DNA from 3 places in the Pseudomonas sp. NIBRBAC000502773 genome. Region 1 is predicted to be linked to each of the others. Evidence: riboswitches for the same ligand, from Rfam matches in the RefSeq annotation. Region 1 holds a riboswitch; each other region holds the start of a gene.

What was found. Region 1 has a riboswitch for cobalamin ahead of NIBR502773_RS28335 (CbtB-domain containing protein). Riboswitches for the same ligand answer to the same signal wherever they lie in the genome.
Region 2: linked by a shared signal. The riboswitch ahead of NIBR502773_RS05675 (ABC transporter substrate-binding protein) and the one ahead of NIBR502773_RS28335 (CbtB-domain containing protein) in region 1 are both predicted to bind cobalamin.
Region 3: linked by a shared signal. The riboswitch ahead of cobO (cob(I)yrinic acid a,c-diamide adenosyltransferase) and the one ahead of NIBR502773_RS28335 (CbtB-domain containing protein) in region 1 are both predicted to bind cobalamin.

Annotation. Positions count from the first base shown of each region.
Region 1 is NZ_CP041189.1:6,178,290-6,183,803, reverse strand. It holds gene cobW (cobalamin biosynthesis protein CobW) at 1-338, opposite strand, end outside; cobalamin riboswitch at 431-631, opposite strand; gene NIBR502773_RS28340 (hypothetical protein) at 963-1,697, shown strand; cobalamin riboswitch at 1,776-1,981, shown strand; gene NIBR502773_RS28335 (CbtB-domain containing protein) at 2,078-2,266, shown strand; gene NIBR502773_RS28330 (CbtA family protein) at 2,278-2,982, shown strand; gene NIBR502773_RS28325 (cobalamin biosynthesis protein) at 2,979-3,371, shown strand; gene cobM (precorrin-4 C(11)-methyltransferase) at 3,442-4,188, shown strand; gene nfuA (Fe-S biogenesis protein NfuA) at 4,436-5,020, opposite strand; gene NIBR502773_RS28310 (fatty acid cis/trans isomerase) at 5,114-5,514, opposite strand, start outside.
Region 2 is NZ_CP041189.1:1,253,135-1,258,648, forward strand. It holds gene NIBR502773_RS05665 (M4 family metallopeptidase) at 1-760, opposite strand, end outside; gene NIBR502773_RS05670 (DNA/RNA non-specific endonuclease) at 890-1,819, shown strand; cobalamin riboswitch at 1,856-2,050, shown strand; gene NIBR502773_RS05675 (ABC transporter substrate-binding protein) at 2,164-3,174, shown strand; gene NIBR502773_RS05680 (iron ABC transporter permease) at 3,171-4,175, shown strand; gene NIBR502773_RS05685 (ABC transporter ATP-binding protein) at 4,172-4,936, shown strand; gene NIBR502773_RS05690 (hypothetical protein) at 5,180-5,514, opposite strand, start outside.
Region 3 is NZ_CP041189.1:1,554,258-1,559,771, forward strand. It holds gene cbiB (adenosylcobinamide-phosphate synthase CbiB) at 1-28, opposite strand, end outside; gene bluB (5,6-dimethylbenzimidazole synthase) at 25-675, opposite strand; gene NIBR502773_RS07050 (cobyrinate a,c-diamide synthase) at 672-2,021, opposite strand; gene cobO (cob(I)yrinic acid a,c-diamide adenosyltransferase) at 2,018-2,629, opposite strand; cobalamin riboswitch at 2,702-2,959, opposite strand; gene NIBR502773_RS07060 (sorbosone dehydrogenase family protein) at 3,059-4,372, shown strand; gene NIBR502773_RS07065 (C40 family peptidase) at 4,495-5,031, opposite strand; gene NIBR502773_RS07070 (C40 family peptidase) at 5,176-5,514, opposite strand, start outside.

The sequences.
Region 1 (5,514 bases):
TTCGGCAGGGCCAGGCCCGAGGTTTCGATAAGGATATGGTCGAGGTCGCCGCGACGGGCGACGAGTTCGCGCATCACCGGGAAGAACTCCTCCTGCACCGTGCAGCACAGGCAGCCGTTGGCCAGCTCGTACACGCGGCCGTTGGCCTCTTCTTCGGTGCAACCGATGGAGCACTGCTTGAGGATCTCACCGTCGATGCCCAGTTCGCCGAATTCGTTGACGATCACCGCAATGCGACGACCCTGGGCGTTGTCGAGCATATGGCGCAGCAAGGTGGTCTTGCCCGAGCCGAGGAAGCCGGTAACGATGGTGACGGGGAGTTTGGCCAGTGTTTTCATCGGATGCCCTTTGGGGCGGGCATACGGGACGATAGGCACTGCGGCGGCGCGCAGAAGCGGATTTCGTCACCGGATCACCCCGCCCGGTTGAATTGGAAAATCGGTGGCGAGGCAGGTCTCCTGGCTTGGGGCTTGCGGGTCTTGCGACCGGCGCCGACTGCGCCTTCCCGCCGCAGTGGCAGTGGCGTGGCAGTCAGATAAACCCTTCACAGTTGCGGGGGCAGCCGCGGCTTTGACCGCGTTCCCTTCTTAGCTTCGACCTGGGCCGAAGAACCTCGAGGGTGCAAGGCTACGCAGTGAGTACGAGCGGGTCAATGTCGAAACGGCCAGACCGCCCGCTTGAACACTATACAGGGGTTGAAAACGGACGCCCATCATTAGGCGTTTGGTTCAGAATCTTTGATATCAGTGCAGACGGCAATAGTGAGCAACTTACGTAAAAGCTCGCCTTGAAGTCAGACTAATTATTTAGTCCATACGAATTAAATAAGCGCTGTAACTTAACGTAATCAGTTCCCAAATGAGTACAGGGAACAGAAATATCGAAAAACACCACACATCCTCGGAGCAGCTTTGCCAATAGACGAAGTTTAACGCTGCATAGCCAACTCGGATAAAAACACTATGGAATTTTCAATACGCACTCAACCTACTGCGCCCCTCCCTCCGGCATCGATCGAAGTGACTGGCAACGTTCCCCCCAAAACCGACTCTCTGCCCCTCGCAGCGGCACAAAAAAAATCATCAGACATCACGTTTTTAGAGAACCACAGCAACCCGATGCTGGCCAAAGAACTGTTGCACCATTTCCGCGACCTGGAAGGCCCGGACGGTAAGGCACGCAACAGCTTTCGCTTGACCGACCTCAAAAAGATGGCGGCAGGCAAACTACACGACGGACGAGATGCCAAACAAGAGCAAATAGAGCTTGCGAAGGAGGTCATCAGCCGCCCAGACCTAATGACGTCACTCTTTCCACAAACACCTGGAGTGCACTACGGCGAGGCGACCTGGAACAATGTCGCTATTATCGCTGAAGACTTCAAAAGTCTTAGCGATGGGTCTTTGCTGGGGCAAGTTAGAGTTTATTTTCGCGAGTTCGCCGAAGGTGCTAACGATGAATATGTAAACTTTAACGAACTGCGAGAGGCTGCACGCGAAATACGGAGCACTAGAGATTTCTCCTACAATGCAACAGCCGTTGCCAAAGAACTTCTTAATCGACCTTACCTGCTTCGTCAGTTGGATATAATACCCGGCGCGTTCTTGCATACAACCAAACCAGACGACAGGTTTAGTTTGTCCAATATTACGTACGCACGCATGGCGGCCTCTTACTCGCCCCGTCGCCCTGCCTGATCAACATCCACTGGAACGCCTGCCGTAAACTGCGGGGCGCCAGTCGTCTATTTGACGCCCGCCCACTGCCCATGCTCTCCTACACATCTTGTTTCGGGTGCCCTTCACAGGGTGAAACGGGAAACCGGTGAGTCATAGCCTTATGACGAGTCCGGTGCTGCCCCCGCAACGGTAAGCGAGTGAAGCGTCAGATCCACTGTGCCTGTACGGCATGGGAAGGCGACGTTTTGTAGACCCAGTGTCCCTCGCAAGCCCGGAGACCGGCCCGAATAACATCGAATAACAAACCCGCGGTGGGCGGGCGCTGTTAAAACCCTGCGTGCCTGGCTCGCGGGGTTTGCATGCGCTCGTGTCACCCTGACACCTGAAAGGGACGCGCCATGTCGATCATCAGCAGCACCTCGCACACCGCCAGCAGCTCCGCCACCCTCAGCCAACGCCTGACCGCCGCCATCGGCGCGTCGATCCTTGGCGCGTGCCTGGTGTATTTCGCCGGTTTCTCGCACATCGAGGCGGTGCACAACGCTGCCCACGATACCCGCCACAGCGCCGCGTTCCCGTGCCACTGAGGCCTGCCGACATGATCAAGCGTATTGCGCAAACCGCAGGGTTCACCGGCCTGCTCGCCGCCCTGCTGCTGACCCTGCTGCAAAGCTTCTGGGTCGCTCCGCTGATTCTGCAGGCGGAAACCTTTGAAAAAGCCCCGGCCGCGACTGAAGTGGCCCATGAACATGCTGCTGGCGCCGCCGCACACACCCACGACGCCGAAGCCTGGGAGCCGGAAGACGGCTGGCAGCGTGTGCTGTCGACCACCGGCGGCAACCTGGTGGTGGCCGTCGGCTTCGCCCTGATGCTGGCCGGCCTCTATACCCTGCGCGCACCGACCCGCACGGCCCAAGGCTTGCTGTGGGGCCTGGCCGGCTACGCGACCTTTGTGCTGGCGCCCACCCTGGGCCTGCCACCGGAGCTGCCGGGCACTGCCGCCGCCGACCTGGCACAACGGCAGATCTGGTGGATCGGCACCGCTGCCTCGACGGCTGTGGGTATTGCCCTGATCGTGTTTGGTCGCAACTGGCTGCTGAAAGTCCTGGGCGTGGCGATCCTGGTGGTGCCGCATGTGATCGGTGCACCGCAGCCGGAAACCCATTCGATGCTGGCGCCGGAAGCCCTCGAAGCGCAGTTCAAGATCGCTTCGCAGTTGACCAACGTGGCGTTCTGGCTGGCCCTTGGCCTGATCAGTGCCTGGTTGTTCCGCCGCAACCGCGACGATCAATACTCGGCATGACCCTGGTGGTCGGCCTGGGTTGCCAGCGGGGTTGTGATGTCGACACCCTGCTGGGCCTGTTGGACAGCGCCCTGGCCGAGGGCGGGATCGAGCGCCAGCGTGTCACGGCACTGGCCAGCATCGACCGTAAACAGGACGAGCCAGGGTTACTCGCCCTGGCCCGACTGCTCGACCTGCCCTTGCAATGCTTCAACGCCGGGCAACTGGCCGTTTACGAAGACCGGCTGAGCCACAAATCGGCGGTCGCGTTTGCCCATACCGGCTGTTACGGCGTCGCCGAAAGTGCCGCCCTGGCCCTGGCCGAACAGCTCTGCGGCGGCCCTGCCCGCTTGTTGATCACCCGCCAGAAAACCGCCCAGGCCACCTTTGCATTGGCCTGCGCCGGCTAAAATCCCGATAATCGTCAGTCCCGATCATGAGCAATCTTCATGCTCGCCCGTTTTTCCACAGGAATTCTCCATGACCGTCTACTTCATCGGCGCCGGCCCCGGCGATCCGGAATTGATCACTGTCAAAGGCCAGCGCCTGATCCGCAGTTGCCCGGTGATCATCTATGCCGGCTCGCTGGTGCCGGCGGCGGTGCTGGAGGGTCATCAGGCGCAACAGGTGGTCAACAGCGCCGAACTGCACCTGGAACAGATCATCGAACTGTTCAAGGCTGCCCACGCCAACGGCCAGGATGTGGCCCGCGTGCACTCCGGCGACCCAAGCCTGTATGGCGCGATTGGCGAGCAGATCCGTTACCTGCGCGAGTTGGGCATCCCCTTCCAGATCATTCCCGGCGTCACCGCAGTGGCCGCCTGCGCAGCGTTGCTGGAGACCGAACTGACCTTGCCGGACATCGCCCAAAGCGTGATCCTGACCCGCTACGCCGATAAAACCCGCATGCCGGCCGGCGAAGACTTCGACAGCCTGGCCCGCCATGGCACGACCATGGCGATTCATCTGGGGGTCAACCATTTGGAGAAGATTGTCGCCGAACTGCTGCCGCACTATGGCGCAGACTGCCCGATTGCCGTGGTACACCGGGCGACATGGCCGGATCAGGATTGGGCCGTCGGCACACTCAGCGATATTGCCGACAAAGTCGCCGCCAAGGGCTTTCGGCGTACGGCGTTGATTGTGGTGGGGCGAGTACTGGCGAGTGACAGCTTCAGTGAGTCGTCGTTGTATCGGGCCGGGCATGCGCACCTTTATCGGCCTTGATTATTTACTTCACTAACAACCAATAACATGTTGATTCAACTGAATAAATACAATAAAAAAGTGGGAGGGGCTTGCTCCCGATGGCGGTGTGTCAGCTTCCTCATGAGACGACTGAGGCACCGTTATCGGGAGCAAGCCCCTCCCACACTTAATCCTCCTTGTCAGATAGATTGCATAACCGCTTGAATTTTAACAATAAAAAACGGCGCTCACGGGCGCCGTTTTTTGTTCGCAGTGAACGCCTTACTCAGTAGTAGGCGTTTTCTTTCTGCGTGTGGTCCGTCACATCACGGACGCCCTTGAGCTCCGGAATACGCTCGAGCAAGGTCCGCTCGATGCCCTCGCGCAGGGTCACGTCTGCCTGACCGCAGCCCTGGCACCCGCCGCCGAACTTCAATACGGCAATGCCGTCATCGACGACGTCGATCAGGCTGACCTGACCGCCGTGGCTCGCGAGCCCCGGGTTGATCTCGGTTTGCAGGTAGTAGTTGATACGCTCGTTGACCGGGCTGTCGGCATTGACATTAGGCACCTTGGCGTTGGGCGCCTTGATGGTCAATTGGCCGCCCATGCGGTCGGTGGCGTAGTCGACCACGGCATCGTCCAGGAAGGCTTCGCTGAAGTTGTCGATATACGCGGTGAAGCTTTTCAGCCCCAGGGCGGTGTCTTCAGGTTTCTCTTCACCGGGCTTGCAGTAGGCGATGCACGTCTCGGCGTACTGGGTGCCAGGCTGGGTGATAAAGACGCGGATGCCGATTCCCGGGGTGTTCTGCTTGGACAGCAGGTCAGCCAGGTAATCGTGGGCGGCGTCGGTAATGGTTATGGCAGTCATGGAAACTCCTCACAGGCTTGCCGGCAGTTTACGCCAAAATATTACGCAGGTACAAAGTCCGAGTAATTTTGTCGGAAAAGACGCTGGCCTCTGTCAGAGGTTTTCATAACGGTTCATATCCAGCACCCCCTCTTCCACCGGCGTCGTCTCGCGGATGTACTGGGACAAATCGTGGAAATACTGCCAGAACAACGGGTGGCTGCGGCGCACGCCCCAGCGGTCGACAATTTTCTCAAAGCGATTGGCGTCCTTGGCCCGCTCCATTTCGGCGACGAATTCAGGCACTTCCTGGGCAGGGATGTTGAACATGAAGTTCGGGTAACTGCTGAGCACTCCAGGGTAAAGGGTCAGCGTGTCCAGGCCCGGCTGATAGCGGTAAGCTTCACCCAGCAGAAATGCCACGTTACTGTGAGCGCGGTTGCGCAGCAGGCTGTAGACCACACGCTTGCCGCTGGCGGTTTCGACGCGCAGCATTGTCGCTTCGGGTAACTGGT
Region 2 (5,514 bases), 1.8 Mb from region 1:
GGTCCTTGCCCAGCAGCTTGTCATCGAACGCGGTGCCGGGGGCCTTCATCGAACGCAGGGCGACGCCTTTGATCTTCTTGGTGAACAACCCTTTGCCGATCAGCCAATCGGCGTCTTCGGCGGTTTGCTTCAACGCATACTGCTTGATCAGTGAGCCGAACACGTCCGAGAGTGACTCGTTCAGCGCGCCGGATTGATTGAAATACATCAGCTTGGCCTCGTCCTCGGTGACGCCGTGGGCCAATTCATGGCCAATCACATCGAGGGCCACCGTGAAGCGGTTGAACAACTGCCCATCGCCGTCGCCAAACACCATCTGGGTCGAGTTCCAGAACGCATTGTTATAGTTCTGGCCAAAGTGCACGGTGGCATCCAGGGCCATGCCGGCGTCATCAATGGAGTTGCGGTCGAACACCTCTTCGAAAAAATCGAACGTGGCACCCAAGCCGTCATAGGCTTCGTCCACGGCGGCGTCGCCACTGGCGGGCTGGCCTTCACCGCGGACCAGCTTGCCCGGCAGGCTGTCGGTGCCTTCGGCGCTGTAGATCGAGCGCCGTTTGCCGGCACCCATGACCAGGGCCATGTGGGCCGGCCCCTTGGCGGGCACTGCGACCATGCGCAGCGAACGGAACGTGCTGTCCTTGGCGCGGGTGCGCAGCGCGATGTCGCGCTGGGCCTTATCACCGTGACGCGCGATCTGGTCGAGCATGTACGGTGGGATCAGGCAGAAAATCGGGTTGCGGTGGTGGCGATCACACATTAGCTGGCTCCCTGTTGGCATATGGTGTAGCTCCGGTAACCGTTTGAGGATAGCCCCCCAGGGTTAACCCGTGTCATCAATTGTCATCAATCTATGTTGCAGTCGTGTTTATCCAAGGAGGACTTACCCATGCCAGCCCGCAAAGCCAAAATCGATCTTGCGCACCGCCCACGACTCGCCGATCTGCGCCCGTTGATCGCGACCAATCCCACCCTGATGGAAGCCCGGGCGGCGACGCCCCGTGTCACCGCGGCCAAGGACCTACAGGACCGACGCGGCTACGCCGAGGATTTTCTCAGCAGCTTCGCGGTGCCCTGGCCCACCGCCGCTGAGGCATTGGCGGACGACGTCCAACCGCTGCGCCTGGACTACACGCATTTCTCGGTGACGATGTCCCGTTCCCGACGACTGGCGCTCTACGTGGGCGTCAATATCGATGGCGGGCAGCATGTGGAGATAGTCCGCAGCAACGACACCTGGGCCTACGATGGGCGCCTGCCGATCAGCGCCCAGGTTGGTGAAGAGCTCTATGCCAGCAATGGCCTGGACCGCGGCCACCTGGTACGGCGCCAGGATCCCAACTGGGGCGACGCGGCAAACACCGCCAACCTCGACACCTTCCACTTCACCAACTGCTCGCCGCAGATGAGCGGGTTCAACCAGAAGACCTGGCTTGAACTGGAGGACTACATCCTCAATAACACGCAACGTTGGAAAGCCCGGGCCACGGTGTTCAGCGGCCCGGTGTTCGCCGACGACGACCGCCTTTACCGTGGTATCAGAATCCCCAAGGCGTTCTGGAAAGTGGTGGCCTACCTCAGCGATGACGGCAAGCCCTCCGCCAGCGCCTACATGATCGACCAAAGCCGCGAGCTGGGTCAGCTCGACCTGATGTTCGGCCAGGTCAGGACCTACCAGCGCAGCGTGATCCAGATCGAACAATTGACCGGTATCCGCTTCGCCAACCTGGCGGACTACGACGGTTTCAGCAACGAAGAGCGCGCCACGGGCACGCGAATTGAAGCGCTGATCCGCGGCCCCGAGGATATTCGTCTCTGACCGGGCGCCCTTCGGGCTGTATCGCCTGGCCCTAATCAACTACCATACCGCGCCGGTTCCCGAACGGGACTAATAGGGAATCCGAAGCGCGGTACACCGCGTCAATCGGAACTGCCCCCGCAACTGTAGGTGCCGAGCCTGCTCCCCACTGCCACTGGACCGCGTCCGGGAAGGCCGGAGCGTGGCGACGACGCATCAGTCAGGAGACCTGCCGGCCCAGTAATCACTAACCGGCGGGGTGTCCGGGAAGGACCTCCTTGCCTGCCCGTTCGGCAGCGTTCGAGGGCGTATTTCCGAACCGTACCTCCCCTGTTTCCACGTACGGTTCACACGGAGATCGCCTCATGCTGCCACGCGTTACCGCCCTGATCAGCGGCCTGGGTTTCTGCGCCCTGGCCCACGCCGCCCCCACGCATTACCCGCTGACCCTGGAAAACTGCGGCAGCACCCTTACTTTCCCGCAGGCGCCCGCGCGCAGCGTGACCATCGGCCAGGCCGCCACCGAAATGCTCTATGCCCTCGGCGTGGCTGACCGCGTGGTAGGCACCTCGCTGTGGTTCAACAGCGTGTTGCCGCAGTTCAAGGCGCAGAACGACCGCATCGAGCGCCTGGCCAACAACGAGCCCAGCTTCGAAGCGGTGATCGCCAAGCGCCCGCAACTGGTGGCCGCCGAGCTGGAATGGGTGGTAGGCCCGCAAGGCGTGGTCGGCACCCGCGAGCAGTTTCACGAACTGAAGATTCCCACCTACCTGCTGCCCTCCGACTGCGAAGGCAAGGACAACCTGGTGGGCGCCGACGGCACGCGGCTGGAGCCTTTCCGTATCGAGACCATCTACAAGAGCATCCGCCAGCTGGCGCAGATTTTCGATGTACAGGATCGCGGCCAACAGTTGAACGATGAACTCCAGGCGCGCCTGGCCAAATCCGTGGCCACCGTGCAGAGCAAAGGCCTCAAGCAGGCCAGCGCGCTGGTGTGGTTCTCCAGCGCCGAACTGGCCAGCGACCCCTACGTGGCCGGCCACAAGGGCATTCCGGAGTTCATGCTCGAAACCCTCGGTTTGCACAACGTGGTGCAATCCGATGAAGAATGGCCCGCCGTCGGCTGGGAAACCCTCGCCAAGGCCAACCCGACCTTCCTGGTAATCGCCCGCATGGACCGCCGCCGCTACCCCGCCGATGACCATGAAAAGAAACTCGCCTTCCTGCGCAGCGACCCGGTCACGCGCAACATGGACGCGGTGAAAAACAACCGCATCATCATCCTCGACGCTCTCGCGCTGCAGGCCAGCATCCGCATGTTCGACGGCCTTGAACACCTGGCCACGGCCATCGACGGCTACGACCTGCCGCAATGATCCGGACCTTACTCGCCCTGGCGCTATTGCTGATCGCCGTGCTCGCCGGCGTGGCCATCGGCGAAACCGCCATCTCGCCGCAGGTGGTGCTACAGGTGCTCGCCAACAAACTGTGGGCGGCCGGTTACGTGCTGGACCCGATCGATGAAGGCGTGGTGTGGAACTACCGCCTCACCCGTGCCCTGGTGGCCGCCGCCTGCGGTGCGGGGCTGGCCACCTGCGGGGTGATTTTGCAGTCGTTGCTGCGCAACCCGTTGGCCGATCCGTACCTGCTGGGCATCAGCGCCGGGGCTTCGACCGGCGCGGTGCTGGTGGCGTTGATGGGCGTGGGCGGCGGGCTGATTTCATTGTCGGCCGGCGCCTTTGTCGGCGCGATGGCGGCGTTTGCCCTGGTGATCCTGCTGGCGCGGGCCAGCGGTTCGTCCAGCGGCACCGGGCAGATCATCCTCGCGGGCATCGCCGGGTCGCAGCTGTTCAATGCACTTACCGCGTTCCTGATCACCAAGTCCGCCAGTTCCGAACAGGCGCGCGGCATCATGTTCTGGCTGCTGGGCAACCTCAGCGGCGTGCGCTGGCCGTCGGTGTGGCTGGCGGTGCCGGTGGCGGTCACCGGCCTGGCGGTGTGCCTGTGGCATCGTCGCGCGTTGGATGCGTTCACCTTCGGCACGGATTCGGCCGCGTCTCTGGGCATCCCGGTGCGCCGTGTGCAGGTTGTGCTGGTGGGGTGCGCGGCGCTGGTGACGGCGGTGATGGTGTCGATTGTCGGCTCCATCGGCTTTGTCGGTCTGGTGATCCCCCACGCGGTGCGCCTGCTGTTCGGCACCGGACATTCGCGCCTGCTGCCCGCCAGTGCGCTGGGCGGCGCGTTATTTTTGATTGCGGCCGATGTGTTGTCGCGCACCTTGATCAAAGGCCAGGTGATCCCGGTCGGCGTGGTGACGGCGCTGGTGGGCGCGCCGGTGTTTGCGCTGATCCTGATTGGCCGGAGGAATGCGCGATGAGCGTACTGAGTTGCACCGGCCTGGGCTTCAAGGTGCGTGAGGCGGAGTTGCTGCAGGATATTCACCTGGAGGTTCAGCGGGGGGAAACCCTGGGGATCGTCGGGCCCAACGGCTCCGGCAAATCCACCCTGCTCAAACTGCTCGCCGGCCTGCGCACACCGGCCAGCGGCGACGTGCACCTGGGCGGCCAGCGCCTGGGCGACCTGTCCCGCCGCGCCATCGCCCAACAGCTGGCGGTGGTAGAGCAACAGGCCGACACCGACGACGCCATCCGCGTGTTCGACGCCGTGGCGCTGGGCCGTACACCGTGGCTGTCGGCGCTGAGCCCATGGTCCGGCGACGACGACGCCATCGTGCGCCAGGCCCTGCATGATGTGGACGCCACCCACCTGAGCCACCGCGCCTGGCGCAGCCTCTCCGGCGGCGAGCGCCAGCGCGTGCACATCGCCCGCGCCCTGGCGCAACGGCCGCAGATCCTGTTGCTGGATGAGCCGACCAACCACCTGGATATCCAGCATCAACTGGCGATTTTGAAAGGCGTGCAAGGCTTGCCGGTGACCACCCTCATCGCCCTGCATGACCTGAACCAGGCGCTGACCTGCGATCGCCTGGCCGTGCTGGACCGTGGGCGCCTGGTCGCGCTGGGCAAGCCGCTGGAGGTGCTGACGCCACAGCGACTACAGGAGACATTCGGGGTGCAGGCGCATTACCTGACGGACCCGTTTGATGGGGCGCAGATACTGCGGTTGCGGTCTAACTGAACAGCACATGTCCACTTCACCCGAGACTCTATTGTGGGAGGGGCGGTGGTAGATAGGCTGTTGTGGCGAGCGGGCTTGCCCGCGTTGGGCTGCGTAGCAGCCCCAGTCAAGAGGAATGCGCTGTATCAGACACTCTGTAGAGACTGGTTTCGGGGCTGCTTCGCAGCCCAACGCGGGACAAGCCCGCTCACCACAGGGAGAACGGCAGATCGGTCACCGTCGCCGGCCTCAACGTCAGCGCGTTCACTCACGCAACTCACACACAGCGCTGCCCTTCATACCGGAGGCATGTACGCTTACGTGGCGCACGGAAAAACCGGGCTTGTCCACGAGCTTCCTCTCTTCCCAGGCCCCACCGCTGGCGACCTGATAACCAATGGCGCCGTCCGCCTGCCAGGTCAGGCGCAACATATACACACCGCGTTGGTCGGGGGCCCGATGGAAGAAGGTGTCGATGACCGGCTTGGCTTTGTTGAAGGTGCGCAGTTGGAACAAGCGCTGGTCGCTGTCGGCGGGCGTGTAGCTGGAAAGAAACAGGGTGTCGTCCTCGGCAGCGTCCTCGGCCGCCGCGAGAATCA
Region 3 (5,514 bases), 2.1 Mb from region 1:
CAGCGACACACAGCAAGGCCACACTCATTGACTCACTCCCCACGCATTTTCATACACCATGTCACTCAACGGCCGAGGCTCGGTCCAGCCTTCGAGCTGCAACATCGGTGCCGGGTAAAACTCCGTCACCGGCCCCAGGCACAAGACCGCCAGGGGTTTCGCACCGGGCGGCAGGCCCAGCAGGTCGGCCAGGGCCTGGGGGTCGAACAGCGAGACCCAGCCCATGCCCAGCCCCTCGACCCGCGCCGCCAGCCACAGGTTCTGGATCGCACAGGACAGCGACGCCAGGTCCATCTCCGGCAAGGTGCGCCGCCCGAAGATGTGGCGCTCGCGATCATCCATCAACGCCGCCACCAGCACTTCGGCGCAGTCGTGGATGCCTTCGACCTTGAGCTTCATGAACGCATCGGAGCGCTCGCCCAACGCCTCGGCGGTGCGCACGCGTTCTTCTTCCACCAACTGTTGAATCTGGCTGCGCAACGCGCGGTCGCTGATGCGGATAAACCGCCAGGGCTGCATCAGGCCGACACTGGGCGCCTGGTGCGCGGCCTGGAGCAGGCGATGCAGCAATTCGGGGGCGACACTGCCGCCGCTGAAGTGGCGCATGTCGCGGCGTTCGGCGATGGCGCGGTAGACGGCGTCGCGGTCGGCCTGGGGGAAAGCGTTGTCGGTCATGGCCCTATCGGGGGCAAGCCCCCTCCCACAGTGGATGGGGTTTCAGCTCGGTCCGGGGCAAACAACGCGGCTACCGCCGTCGGATTCGACGGAAAATAGAAGTGCACGTAAGAGGCCGTCATCCGCCCCTGCCGGAACACCGCTTCGGCACCGCGCCCACCGTTCGGGCTCAGGCCACGGGCAATCGGCTGGCACTCGGTGCTGGTCAGGGAATGGTGATACGTGTGCCCGCGCAGCACGCCTTCCGGCAGCTCGACACTTTGCAGGGCCAGGGCCGCGAGTTTCTTTTGCATCACCGCATCGCCTTGCAGCAGGCCGACCAGCTCGGCGCGGGTGCCGTCGACATCGGTAAGCGAATCCAACAGGTAGAGCATGCCGCCACACTCGGCGAGCAAGGGTTTGCCGGCGGCATGATGGTTACGAATGGCGTCAAGCATCGGCGTGTTTTGCGACAGCGCCTGGTGGTGCAATTCCGGGTAACCGCCGGGCAAGTACAGGCTGTCGGCCTCGGGCAGTTGGAGATCATGGATCGGCGAGAAAAACGTCAGTTCGGCCCCCATCGCCCGCAGCAGGTCGAGGCTGGCGCCATAGGTGAAGGCGAAGGCTTCGTCACGGGCCACCGCAATGCGCACACCGGCCAGCAACGGCTCGGCCTCGATCACTTCCGGCGCGGCGAAGGTCACCGGTGGCGGCAATGCGACTTCGCAGCTGCTGCCCAGGGCCTGGGCGGCGGCGTCCAGGCGCACGTCGAGGTCATTCAGCTCGCTGGCCTGCACCAGGCCCAAATGGCGGCTGGGCAGTTCGATTCCGGTTTCGCGGGACAGGGCGCCATACCAACGCAAGCCTTCGGTGAGGCTGCCTTCCAGCAACTGCGCATGGCGCAGGGTGCCGACGCGGTTGGCCAGTACCCCGGCAAACGGCAGGTCCGGCTGATAACGCGCCAGGCCCAGGGCCAGGGCGCCAAAGGTCTGGGCCATGGCGGTGCCGTCGATCACACCGAGCACCGGCACGCCGAAATGCCGCGCCAGGTCGGCGCTGGACGGTGTGCCATCGAACAGGCCCATCACGCCTTCGATCAGGATCAGGTCGGCCTCACCCGCCGCTTCCCACAGCAGCCGACGACTTTCCTGCTCGCCCACCATCCACATGTCCAATTGATACACCGGCGCACCGCTGGCGCGCTCGTGGATCATCGGGTCCAGGAAATCCGGGCCGCATTTGAACACGCGTACCCTGCGCCCCAGGTTGCGGTGCAAACGGGCCAGCGCGGCGGTGACGGTGGTTTTGCCTTGGCCGGACGCCGGTGCGGCGATCAGGACGGCCGGGCAGTGACGGGGCTGATTCAAAGTTCGACGCCCTTCTGTGCCTTGATACCGGCCTGGAACGCGTGCTTGAGCATGCCCATTTCAGTGACGGTGTCGCCCATTTCGATCAATTCAGGCTTGGCGCCACGGCCGGTGACGACCACGTGCTGCATCGGCGGACGCGCTTGCAGGTCGCTGAGGACCTGGTCCAAGTCGAGGTAACCATGCTTGAGGGCAATGTTCAGCTCATCCAGCACCACCAGGCCGATGCGCGGGTCTTGCAGCAGTTCGCGGGACACGGCCCAGGCGGCTTCGGCGGCGGCGATATCGCGCTGGCGGTCCTGGGTCTCCCAGGTGAAGCCTTCGCCCATCACGTGGAAACGCACTTGCTCGGGGAAGCGGCGGAAGAACAACTCCTCACCGGTGCTGTTGCGCCCCTTGATGAACTGCACCACACCGCACTGCATGCCGTGGCCCATGGCGCGCGCGAGCATGCCGAATGCCGAGCTGCTCTTGCCTTTGCCGTTGCCGGTCAGCACCAGCAGCAAGCCACACTCATTGGGGGAATTGGCGATGCGCTCGTCGATCACGGCTTTTTTGCGCAGCATGCGCGCCAGGTGGCGTTCGTCGCGGTCGGGGGTATCGGTCATGGCAGCTCTCCATTGGGGCTGGACAAAAACGGCAGGCAGGAAAAAACAGACAGCCAAGCATCGCCCACCGTGATGCTGTTGGATGATCCAGGCCGGTCTCCGGGCTCATGAGTGGTGCGCTGGCTCATCGACAGAGCGAACACGCCGACGGCGCGCCTTCCCATATCGCGGGCGATACAGTGGCAAAAGGCACCGTCTTGACTCATTTACCGTTGCGGGGGCAGCGCCGGAATCGCGGCAGCACTGTGTACAAGTGCGCTCGCTCACCGGCTTCCCTGTTTCACTCGGTCGACCCATGGGTCACAGAGCACCTGGAACAAGCCGCGAAGGTTAGTGGGTTGGGGGTGGAGCGTCAATTAAAGCTGGCCTTGCACTTGAACCATCGCACCAGCGCCCTCCTCTACCCTTACAGGTATCAAGGAGAACACCATGCATAAAACCAGACTCGCCCTACTCATCATGCTCGCCGGCACCCTTGCGGCCTGCGGTGAAAGCTCCACCCTGCAGGTGTCCGACGGCACCGGGCCGTCGCCGCAGCTACCGGAGCCGAACAAAACCCTGATTCCCACGGTGAACATCGCCCCCGCTATCGGTTGGCCGCAGGGCGTGAAGCCAACGGCAGCGGCCGGCACCCAAGTGGCGGCGTTCGCCGAAGGCCTGGATCACCCGCGCTGGCTGTATGTGCTGCCCAACGGCGATGTGCTGGTGGCAGAAACCAATGCGCCGCCCAAGCCGGATGATTCCAAGGGCATTCGCGGCTGGGTCATGGAGAAGGTCATGGGCCGCGCCGGTGCCGGGGTGCCGAGCCCCAATCGCATTACCCTGCTGCGCGACGCCGATCACGATGGCGTTGCCGAGACCCGTACGGTGTTCCTGGAAAACCTCAATTCGCCCTTCGGTATGACACTGGTCGGCAATGACCTGTACGTGGCCGATTCGGACAAGCTGCTGCGCTTCCCCTATCAAGCGGGCGAAACCGCGATCAAGGCACCTGGCACCAAGGTGGTCGACCTGCCGGGCGGGCCCCTGAATCACCACTGGACCAAGAACGTGATCGCCAGCAAGGACGGCAGCAAGCTGTACGTGAGTGTCGGCTCCAACAGCAACGTCGGTGAGAACGGTCTTGAGGCGGAACAGGGCCGGGCGGCTATCTGGGAAGTGGATCGCGCCAGCGGCCAGCAGCGCATTTTCGCTTCCGGCCTGCGCAACCCTAACGGCATGGCCTGGGAACCCCAGAGCGGCAAGCTATGGACCGCGGTAAACGAGCGCGACGAGATCGGCAGCGACCTGGTGCCGGACTACATCACCTCGGTCAAGGATGGCGGGTTCTATGGCTGGCCCTTCAGCTATTACGGCCAGCATGTGGATGTACGCGTCACGCCGCAGAACCTGGACCTGGTGGCCAAGGCAATCGTGCCGGACTATGCGGTAGGGCCGCACACCGCGTCTTTGGGCCTGACGTTCGCCGAGGGCAGCAAACTACCGGCACCGCTCAGCAACGGCGCGTTCATCGGCCAGCATGGCTCGTGGAACCGCAAGCCCCACAGTGGCTACAAGGTGATCTTCGTGCCGTTCGAGGCAGGCCAGCCTAAAGGGCAGCCGGTGGATGTGCTGACCGGGTTTCTCGATAAAGATGAGAACGCCATGGGCCGGCCGGTGGGCGTGGTGATTGATCAGCAGGGGGATTTGCTGGTGGCGGATGATGTGGGGAATAAGGTGTGGCGGGTGTCGGCCGCTAAATAAACGCCCCCAGAAGCATCACAAAACCAATGTGGGAGGGGGCTTGCTCCCGATAGCAGTGGGTCAGGCACAGATACTGTGACTGATACTTCGCTATCGGGGGCAAGCCCCCTCCCACATTTGGTTCAGGGATTACGTGCCAGGTTTGCTGGCAACACACGCTTGGCGCTCAGATAGGCATTCTGCCAATACGCCTTGGACAAGGTGTCCAGCTTGACCGTACCGCCGGTCTGCGGCGCGTGCACAAAGCGGCCTTCGCCCACATAGATGCCGGCGTGGCTGACCTGGGAACCGCCACCGGTGGCGAAGAACAGCAGGTCGCCGGTCTGCAGGTTCTGCTCGCTGACGTCCTGGGCGCGCATCACGATCAGTTCGCGGGTGGTGCGCGGCAGGGAGATGCCGGCGGCGTCGCGGAAGACGAAGCCGATCAGGCCACTGCAATCAAAACCCGAATCCGGCGTGTTGCCGCCCCAACGGTAAGGCGTGCCGACCAGGCCCAGTGCACGAAAGAGTACGTCTTCGGCCGCAGGCGAGAAATTCTGGGTGGAATAGTTGAATACCGGCTTGGGCTTGACCGCAACGGGAGCGGGTGGCGGCCGGCTGGCGCAGGCGCTGATAAGCGCGGCGCAGAGAATAAGGAGCAGGCGGGCTGAGGTCGACATGTGCAGAACAATCCTGGTCTGGATGCGGCTATCGCTGCCGAACGCTGAAAACCAGAACGCGCAAGCAAAGCTCGCGCGAACGGATTACAACAATGTCCAGGGATTCTAGCGCTTACACGTCAAACTTCAAGTATCACTTTAAGTTTACTTACTGGCGGTAACCGTAGTCGGGGCCATGGCGAGTGCGCGCTTGGCTTCGATGAAGGTTTTGCTCCAGTAGCTGTCACCCAGGCTGTCGACTCGAACACCGCCACTGCGACGGCTGCTGGAGTGGATAAACTGGTTATCGCCCAGGTAGATACCGGCATGGCTTACGCGACCACGGCCCGCAGTACTGAAGAAAAGCAGATCACCAGGCTTGAGATTGTTGCGCGCGACCAACGGTGCTTTCACGTTGATCATTTCGCGAGTGGAGCGTGGCAGGTTCATGCCAGCTTCTTCACGAAACAGGTAGCCGATGAAACCGCTGCAGTCGAAACCGGC